DNA from 3 places in the Roseburia sp. TF10-5 genome. Region 1 is predicted to be linked to each of the others. Evidence: a T-box and tRNA genes for the amino acid it is inferred to sense, from the RefSeq annotation. Region 1 holds a T-box; the other regions hold tRNA genes.
What was found. A T-box is a leader RNA that pairs with one kind of tRNA and senses whether it is charged. The one in region 1 lies ahead of thrS (threonine--tRNA ligase), so its partner is inferred to be a tRNA-Thr.
Positions count from the first base shown of each region.

Region 1 (3,167 bases):
AGATACGGCACCTTCTGCACCTGTCCTTCACGCATACGATAGCCAAGCTTCTCGGATCTGTCATCGAGTTCTACACGGACATCCTTTGCCTCTAAGGCATCGCAGATTTCCTTTGCATAAGCAGTCAGTTCCTCGTTGTCTGTCTTAACCGGCATCACGCGAACCTGAACCGGAGCCAGCCATGTCGGCAGATTTCCCTTGGTCTCCTCAAGGATATATGCCATGAAACGATCGAGGGAACCAAGAATTGCACGATGCAGAACAACCGGTGTCTTCTTCTCGCCATCGCGGTCTACATAAGACAGATTGAATTTTGCCGGGAGGCAGAAATCAAGCTGGCAGGTAGAAAGTGTGATCTCATTGCCGACTGCAGGCTGTACGTTTACATCCAGCTTTGGTCCATAGAAAGCAGCCTCTCCAATTTCCTCTGTATAATCAATTTTCAGATCATTCAATACCGTGCGGAGTGCATCCTCTGCCTTGTTCCACATAGCATCATCATCATGATACTTTTCTTTGTTTGCCGGATCACGCAGAGACAGTACACAACGGTAATTGGTAATTCCGAAATCCTTGTAGGTACTGAAAATCAAGTCTACAACCTTGGTAAACTCATCCTCAATCTGCTCTGGTGTTACAAACAGATGCGCATCGTTCTGACAGAAATGTCTGCCTCGCTCGATACCCTTTAACGTTCCGCTGGATTCGTAACGGAAATCATGTGCGATCTCACCGATACGGATCGGCAGATCCTTATAGGAATGTCTTCTGTTTGCATAGATCATCATATGATGCGGGCAGTTCATCGGACGAAGAACGAAAGACTCTCCCTCCATCTCCATTGGTGGGAACATGTTTTCTTTGTAGTGATCCCAGTGACCAGATGTCTTGTACAGATTTACGGTACCGACACAAGGAGTCATAACATGCAGATAGCCCAGCTTTCTTTCCTTGTTCTTGATATAGTTCTCCAGCTCCTGCCAGATCACATATCCCTTCGGAAGGAACATCGGAAGTCCACGGCCAACCAGATCATCAACCATAAACAGGTTCATGTCCTTTCCGATTTTTCTGTGATCTCTTTCCTTTGCTTCCTCTAAAAGCTTAAGGTGTGCCTCCAGCTCCTCTGCGGTCGGGAAACATACACCATAAATTCTCTGCAGCACTTTGTTTTTGCTGTCACCTTTCCAGTATGCACCAGAGTGACGGATCAGCTTGAAGTTTCTGCAAAGTTTTACATTGTCTACGTGCGGTCCACGGCACAGATCCGTAAAATCGCCCTGATCATATACGGTAATATTTCCATCTTCAAGATCGGAGATCAGATCCAGTTTATACTCATCATTCTGGAACATCTCCATAGCCTCTGCCTTAGAAACTTCACGTCGCATGATTTTCTTTCCGGATTTTGCAATCTTTTTCATCTCTTTTTCGATCTTTTCGATATCCTCATCACGGATTACATCTTCCCCAAGATCTACATCATAGTAAAATCCCTCTGCAACAACCGGTCCAACCCAGAATTTTGCCTGTGGGTACAGATGCTTGATTGCCTGTGCCATCAGATGTGCACAGGAATGATTCAGTGTTTTTAATTCTTCATTTTCCTTAAAGTTTACCATTTTACGTTAACTCTCCTTCTTTTGGTATGGAAATAAAAAAGCACCCCGGATATGCATGACATATCTAAGGGTGCTTTATACACGGTTCCACCTTAATTCTTTTACTCTTTGGCTTATAACGCAGCTACACGGTGACGCTTCTTTCGCGCACAGCTCAGGAGTGGTCTTCATGAAATCTTTCCATAAACGGCTCACACCATCTGCCGTTCTCTCTGTATGTTTCAATTTCACTACTTGTTCCGTCAATGCTTTTTTCTATTCTTATGCATTGTACCACGTTCTGATTTCTAATACAATAGGGTAATTTTGCTAATCTGCTTTTTCATCCATATAAGTAATTTTCAGATCGAACGACCACGGAATATCGGAAAGATACTGTTCCTTATAATAATTATTTTCTTTTGTAATTTTTTTCCGGAAACGGAAGGAATCCGGAGTAAAAATCACAAGCAGATATGTATTTCCTTTCTTTAAGCGATACGTATTTTTTTCAGATTCCATACTGTATCTGGAAATACTGTCTTTTTTCTTCTGCAGTTCCCTCTGGATAGCGCTTGTATACCCTGCCGAATTTTTTATTGCACGATTCGCACTTCTCGTAAGTTTTTTCGATGCGTTGACATCATACCATACTTTGCCATAACCACTTGCAAAAGTTCTGGAAAGAAACTGATAGTAGGTACTGTTCCATGGGTCATAAATCTCATACCCGCTTTTTAACTCTTTTGGCAGAAACATGAGATAATTGTTATCATTATAGATCACTTCATTCTTGGATTTTCCCTTAAAATCACTTTCCGTAAACTGGTATTTACCGCTCTTTCTACATTGAAATTTTACAAATGAAACATTTTCCCCAATGCCATCATCATCCACATAACTAGTATTTGCCTTTCCAGTCATACCAGACACATTAATGACGTTCCTGCCCTCATACAATGCCGGGACCTGCTGCATCGTGTAATTATACACACTTTTTGAAATCAGTTTTCTCTCATAGGCGCTTGTCTCCATCTGTCTGTAAGTCAGTTTATCGGCATTGGACTTATTTACCAGATTTCCTGTCATCAGTGCTGTAATGGAATGCACCATTGCCGCATCCGCATAATCCATTTCAACCGGTGTCACAGCAAGCGCTGCCAGAATCACAGCCAGAACAAAACAAACTCTCTTTTTCCACATTTGTCTGAGCATAAATAAATAATCCTTTTTTGTTATTATTTTATTCTATCTTTCCGATTCCTTCAAGTACTTTCTGCTCTATTTTCATTATCTCATAAATAAAACCATCAGCCACCTTACCGCAAATGCTGCCACCCAGGCGATCATACACTGCCAGATCACCATGCCTACTGCCCATTTTCGTCCAAGTTCCCGGCGAATGGAAGCAATTGCCGCGATACACGGCGTATACAACAGGCTGAACACCAGAAGTGAAGCTGCCGCTACCGGCGCCAATGCATCCTTTACTGCTCCTCCAAATAAAATTTCCAGAGTTGAGATCACGCTCTCCTTTGCCATAACGCCGCTGATCAATGAAGTACA
Region 1 is NZ_QTYW01000007.1:96,568-99,734, forward strand. It holds gene thrS (threonine--tRNA ligase) at 1-1,622, opposite strand, end outside; T-box leader at 1,686-1,877, opposite strand; gene DXD06_RS08930 (hypothetical protein) at 1,932-2,816, opposite strand; gene feoB (ferrous iron transport protein B) at 2,892-3,167, opposite strand, start outside.

Region 2 (3,167 bases), on a different contig from region 1:
CATCTAAAAGAAGGACTTTTGGCTCGTTTACAATCGCACGGGCGATGGCGATACGCTGCTGCTGACCACCGGAGAGAGAATCGACCGAACGGTTTTCAAATCCTTCCAGATTGACCAGTTTTAAGGCATATTTGATTTTATCCTGAATATATGCTTTGCTTTTCTTACTTATTTTAAGGCCGAATGCAATGTTTTCGGCGATGGACATATGCGGGAAAAGAGAATACTTCTGAAAAACGGTATTCAGTTTCCGTTCATTGGCGGCAAGAGCTGTGATATCCTGTCCGTCAAACAGAATCTGTCCCTTGTCTGGGCTTTCAAAGCCTCCCAGCAGACGCAGGGTTGTAGTTTTTCCGCATCCGGACGGACCTAAAAGGGTCAAAAATTCATTCTCCCGGACATACAGATTTAAATCATCCAACACAAGATTGGAATCGTAGGATTTGGAAATTCCAATAAAATCAATTAAATGTTTACTCATACGTTTGTCCTCTTAAAAATTTGGTGGGGTAGTCACCCAGATGATGACAGCATCTTTTGCACCGGTGTTTTCCAGATAATGCTTTTTCCCTGCTTTAAAATAGAAAGATTCCCCGGCATGTACCGTCTGGTTTTGTCCGGCATAGTGGATACGGACGTTTCCTTTGATTACATAACCGAAATCCTCCCCCTCATGGGGCTGATAAACTTCTGACCGTCCACCGGCGTGTAAAGTCAGACGAACCGGTTCCATCTGGTTTTTCTGTGCATTGGGAACGACCCATTCAATACAGCAGTGTTTTTCTTCGTCGGTTTTTTCAAAATAATCTTCCTGTTTGAAAACAATCTGTTCCGGCTCTTCATCTGTAAAAAATTCTGCTGGTGTCGTACCAAGGCACTGGATGATATCCAGAAGAGTTCCGATGGACGGAGAGTTCTGGTTTCGTTCCAACTGTGAGATAAAGCCCTTGGTCAGCTCGGCACGGTCCGCCAGCTCCTGTTGCGTCAGTCCGTACTGGATGCGCAGTTCTTTCATGCGGTGTCCAATGTCCATGGCATGCCTCCCGTAAATTTATGAAACATGATTGTTAGTTGATTTTTTGTTTACTAATTATAAACTCAACAATTTCTATTCTACAGAATCCATGTGAAAAGTCAATCTTTTTTTAATATAAATTTTATGAAAAAACAGTTGATTTTCTGAATCGGTTTTGGTATTATATACAAGTACGTTTTGCCAATATGGCTCAGTTGGTAGAGCAACGCATTCGTAATGCGTGGGTCAGGGGTTCGAGTCCCCTTATTGGCTTCGTTTCAGACACGTTTTGTATCGGGTATCCGATGGAAGACGTGTCTTTTTTACTTTAAAAAGTGCTTGTTTCTTAGGCATGAAATTGGTATAATGGGCGCAGACAAAGAAAATAAGAATAAAGGTTGAGGTAAAAAATGGACAAGAACAAAAAGACGTTTCAGGTACCGACATTACTGGCCTTTGCAGCAATTGTTGCAATTATGGTGATTGTAGGGGTGAGAGTCCTTAACGTTCCGGTAGTTCCTATGTGTCTGCTTGTTATCATTGAGGCAGTTATTGCAGTGATGCTGCATCATGCGGAACTCTGGGTGCATGGACTTCTTATTCTGGCAGAACTTTGTGCCGGTGTTGCCGGGAAAAAAACAGTATTGATTATTTTATGTGCAGTTGTTTACATTGCAGCGACGTTTGCACTGCAGATGTTAGATAAAGGAGAAACACACAATGGACAGTAGTGACAGTAGTTATTACAGCAGGCAACAGCTGGATGAGCTGTTTTTACAGATGATCGCCTTTTTTTCCGGAGATCCGAAACGGATTCAGCATTTCATGAAAGTGCATAGTTTCGCAAGAATCATCGGAACAAAAGAAGGGCTTGACGAGACATCCCTTTTTATATTGGAAGCAGCTGCTTATACCCATGACATTGGAATCCGTCCGGCAGAAGAAAAGTATGGACGGTGTGACGGAAAGCTGCAGGAGCAGGAAGGACCGATTGTGGCACAGAGAATGCTTTCCGATGTGGGAATTGAAAATTATCTGATCGACCGTATCTGCTATCTGATCGGACATCATCATACATATGATAATATCGAAGGACTGGATTATCAGATTCTGGTGGAGGCAGATTTTCTGGTCAATTTATATGAAGATGACGTCAATCGTCACGGAATTGAACAGGCATATCAGCAAATTTTCCGGACGCAGACCGGAAAAGAAATTTTTAATCAGATGTATACAGATGAAAGATGAATAAAAAAAATTATCAGAAAATAATGGAAGATCTGATCCGTGAAAACTGTACGGCAGGGGAGGCTCCAAGCCTCCTTTTGCACAGCTGTTGTGCACCGTGCAGTTCTTATTGTATTGCATGTCTTGCAGAACATTTCCATGTAACGGTATTTTATTACAATCCCAATATTTATCCGCCGGAAGAATATCATATGCGGGCAAAGGAGCAGGAACGTTTTATTGCTGAGTTTCCTACAAAATATCCGGTTTCTTTTGTGGAAGGTGCATACGATACACAGCGGTTTTACGATATGGCAAAGGGCATGGAAGAGATCCCGGAAGGGGGAGAGCGCTGTTTTGCCTGTTACCGGCTGCGGCTTTCCGAGGCTGCGTCCTATGCAAAAGCGCACGGATTTGATTTCTTTACGACAACACTATCCATCAGTCCGCTGAAAAATGCGGAAAAGTTAAATCAGATCGGAGCAGAACTGGCAGATACCTTTGGTGTCCGTTATCTGTTTTCGGATTTTAAAAAGAAGGAAGGCTATAAAAAGTCGACCGAAATTTCTAAGGAGTATCACATGTACCGGCAGTACTACTGTGGGTGTGTGTATTCCAAGCGTGACCGCGACCGTGAAATCGTACTGCGCAGACAGCAGGAAGAACAGATTTTATAAAAAAACAAAGAATTTAAGAAAGAGAGGAATTTAGATATGGCACAGTTATGGGGCGGAAGATTTACGAAGGAGACAGACCAGCTGGTTTACAATTTTAATGCATCCATTTCGTTTGACCAGAAATTTTACAAGCAGGATATTGAGGGTTCCATTGCACATGTGCGTATGCTTGGAAAGCAGGGCATTCTGACACAGGAAGAGATGCAGGCGATTGTTTCCTGTTTACAGGAAATTCTTGCGGATGTGGA
Region 2 is NZ_QTYW01000001.1:307,314-310,480, reverse strand. It holds gene DXD06_RS01615 (ABC transporter ATP-binding protein) at 1-481, opposite strand, end outside; gene DXD06_RS01610 (cupin domain-containing protein) at 494-1,033, opposite strand; tRNA gene DXD06_RS01605 (tRNA-Thr) at 1,216-1,288, shown strand; gene DXD06_RS01600 (hypothetical protein) at 1,426-1,746, shown strand; gene DXD06_RS01595 (HD domain-containing protein) at 1,736-2,263, shown strand; gene DXD06_RS01590 (epoxyqueuosine reductase QueH) at 2,260-2,919, shown strand; gene argH (argininosuccinate lyase) at 2,956-3,167, shown strand, end outside.
Region 2: it encodes a tRNA-Thr, which carries the amino acid that the T-box ahead of thrS (threonine--tRNA ligase) is inferred to sense. The anticodon was not compared.

Region 3 (3,167 bases), on a different contig from region 1:
GATGAAGCCGTCACCACATTTAAGGAATGTCTGGCTTCCGCTGAGCGCAGCGTACAGGCCATGGCAGTGGACGCACTGCTTGCCGCCAGCAACAGTGGTGCCGTTTCCCTGGATACGGTACAGCAGATCCTTGGATTTACCCCGCAGACCGATGCACCGGTTGATACGTCTCCGGTCACGGATACCCCGGCAATTTCCAGTTCTTCTGCAACAAATAGTACCACCTCCTCCGGCAGTGTTTCTTCTCCGGAGAACCTCGAAGAATATTTCAAAGAAGCTTCTGAAACATACGGTGTGGATATCAACCTGCTCAAAGCCATTGCCAGGCAGGAATCCAATTTCAATCCATCCGCAACCAGCTCTGCCGGTGCCATGGGTGTCATGCAGCTGATGCCGTCCACCGCAAAAGGACTTGGTGTTACAAATGCATACGATGCACAGGAAAATATTATGGGTGGTGCCAAACTGATGGCGCAGAACTTAAAGAAATACAACGGAGATGTTTCCCTTGCGCTTGCCGCATACAATGCCGGTGGTGGAAATGTCGACAAGTACGGTGGGATTCCACCGTTTAAGGAAACACAAAATTATGTCAAAAAGGTGCTTGGTTATTATCAGAATTCCAACGCTTAATTTCTAAAAAGAACCCGTAAAGACGAACGCTCTGCTGTTCATCTTCACGGGTTTTTTACTGCCTAAAGAAAATCTGATTATAATTTGAATTTGGAAAGAAGATCTCCAAGACTTGTTCCGGCCGTTTCATTTGAGCTGTACTCGATTGCCTCTGCCTCTTCTTCCTCCTGCGGCTTTTCCATAATATCTTCCAGCGCTTTCATGCTCAGGCTGACTTTTCCATCGTTGGTATTTAAAATCTTCGCCTTTACTTTCTGTCCCTCTTTTAAAACTTCATGAACGGAAGAGATCCGCTTCTGGCTGATCTGTGAAATATGAACCAGACCGCTGATGCCATTCCCGATATTGATGAATGCTCCGTATGGCATAATGGATTCTACGGTTCCCTCTACCACAGATCCAGGCACAAGCATGGCAATCCGATGATTTCTTTCTTCCTCGCGCTCCTGTCTTGCCACAACTTTTCCGGACAATACCAGTTTATTCTTCTCAGGATCTACGGTAATCACAACGACACGCACATCTTTTCCGATCCATGCATCCGTGTCTTCCACATAATCTGCGGACAACTGGGATGCCGGAATGAATGCACGGATTCCTTCTAAGAATGCAACCACACCACTCGGCACACTCTCTTTGATCCGGACAGTCACAACCGTCTGCTGCTCCATCATCTCCCTGAGTTTATCCCAGGCAAGCACTTCGTTTGCTTCCTTTTTCGACAATTCGATGTTTCCGTGTCCGTCATCTGTACGCACAACCGTTGCCTCGATGATGTCTCCCGGCTGTAATTCTTCCTTCGCATGAAAATCCGGATCATTGCTCAGATTTTCAATTTTGATAATTCCCGGTGCATAATAATTCAGGTCAAGTGTCACTTCTTCATCGGTTACTGCTACCACAGCTCCACTGACAATATCTCCTTCGTTAATCGTGCGGAAAGAACGTTCCAGCTCCTTTTCATAATCCTTCATTGATTCCATCTGCAAAACCTCCTTTAAAATATCTGAAAAATTGCAAAACGGCAGAACCCCAAAGGATTCCACCGTTTTATGAAGCGAGCTGATGACGGGAATTGAACCCGTGACCCCTTCCTTACCAAGGAAGTGCTCTACCTCTGAGCCACATCAGCATCTCGTTGACCGCGTCAACTCCTACATCATACATGGTATTTTCTAAATTGTCAAGAATTTTTTAATTATTTTATCAGATTACAGTTCCCAGCGTGTTGCCGTTTTCCCCTGATGTGATCCGCAATGATTACAGCCCGGAAAACATGCCCCTATGGGTCAGGGCTGTAATCATGCAATCATTTGCACCGCAGTGCAAAGCCTGACAGTATAACGCGTGGTTATCAGACAATTTTTAAATTTCAATTACATATCTCTCATATGCATTGATCACTTTGGTATCTCCGATGAAATCCTCCCGCGGAATATCCCTTCCATAATTCATATGCATATGTCCATGTACAAAATATTTCGGATGGTATTTGTTAATCACACGATAAAATGCATCAAACCCTTTATGGCAAAGATCTTCCCCATCATGCATACCGCCTGCCGGGGCATGTGTCACCAAAATATCAATGCCCCCTTTTCGGCGTATTTTCCAGAAAAGTCTCCGGATGCGGCGTTCCATCTGCACTTCCGTATACTGGTTCACCCCTGGTTTATAACGGTAAGATCCTCCCAGTCCGAGAATCCTTATCCCATGAAACATATACACGGTATCTTCAATACAGATACATCCCTCCGGGGGCTTTCTTTTGTACTTATCATCATGGTTTCCATGCACATACAATACCGGAACTGCAATCATCGTTGCGATAAATGACAGATAATCTGCTTTCAGGTCACCACAAGAAATTACCAGGTCAATATCCGCATAGTCTTCTTTTCGAAAGAAATCCCAGATTTTCTGAGATTCTTCATCTGCTATTACTAGTATCTTCATTTTTTCATTTTTTCCTCTACACCTTTTATCTGGACAACCGGACGTGCCTCTGCACGTAATTCTCCCATTGTCGGTATCTCCCCAATGACATTATCTGTCAGCCAGTCCATCTCCATGATGGCTTCCGGTTTCATGGCTTTATCCTTCTTGTTTTTGAGTGTCCCGTCCTGTGCACGGATTTCTCCGTAAAACGGCACAATATCTCCCTTTTTAATATCACTCTTTAAGTGATCCACCAGACGCTTGACCCCGGTCGGTACATTCTTCGAACAGATCAGGTCAATCACACCCGCAGACATTCCCCACCAGTAGTTGAGTGCCCTGCCCTCAGAATTTTCTTCCGACTGGTAAGATCCCGCAAGAATACTCTGGATCATTTTTTCATAGAATACACCCCAGTTCCAGAGTGGCATCACCAGATTCAGTTTCCTTCCATCCTCCGAACACTCATACAGCCCAAACTGCCTGCCCGGATCGCGCGGTGTAATCATATCCTGATCCGATACCACCTGAATATTGTTGTCCTTTAAGAACCGTTCCCTGTCATAATTTTCACTGGTGGACCATGCAAGATAAAT
Region 3 is NZ_QTYW01000015.1:16,001-19,167, forward strand. It holds gene DXD06_RS18190 (lytic transglycosylase domain-containing protein) at 1-633, shown strand, start outside; gene DXD06_RS12555 (30S ribosomal protein S1) at 711-1,616, opposite strand; tRNA gene DXD06_RS12560 (tRNA-Thr) at 1,694-1,765, opposite strand; gene DXD06_RS12565 (metallophosphoesterase family protein) at 1,999-2,589, opposite strand; gene DXD06_RS12570 (BMP family ABC transporter substrate-binding protein) at 2,586-3,167, opposite strand, start outside.
Region 3: it encodes a tRNA-Thr, which carries the amino acid that the T-box ahead of thrS (threonine--tRNA ligase) is inferred to sense. The anticodon was not compared.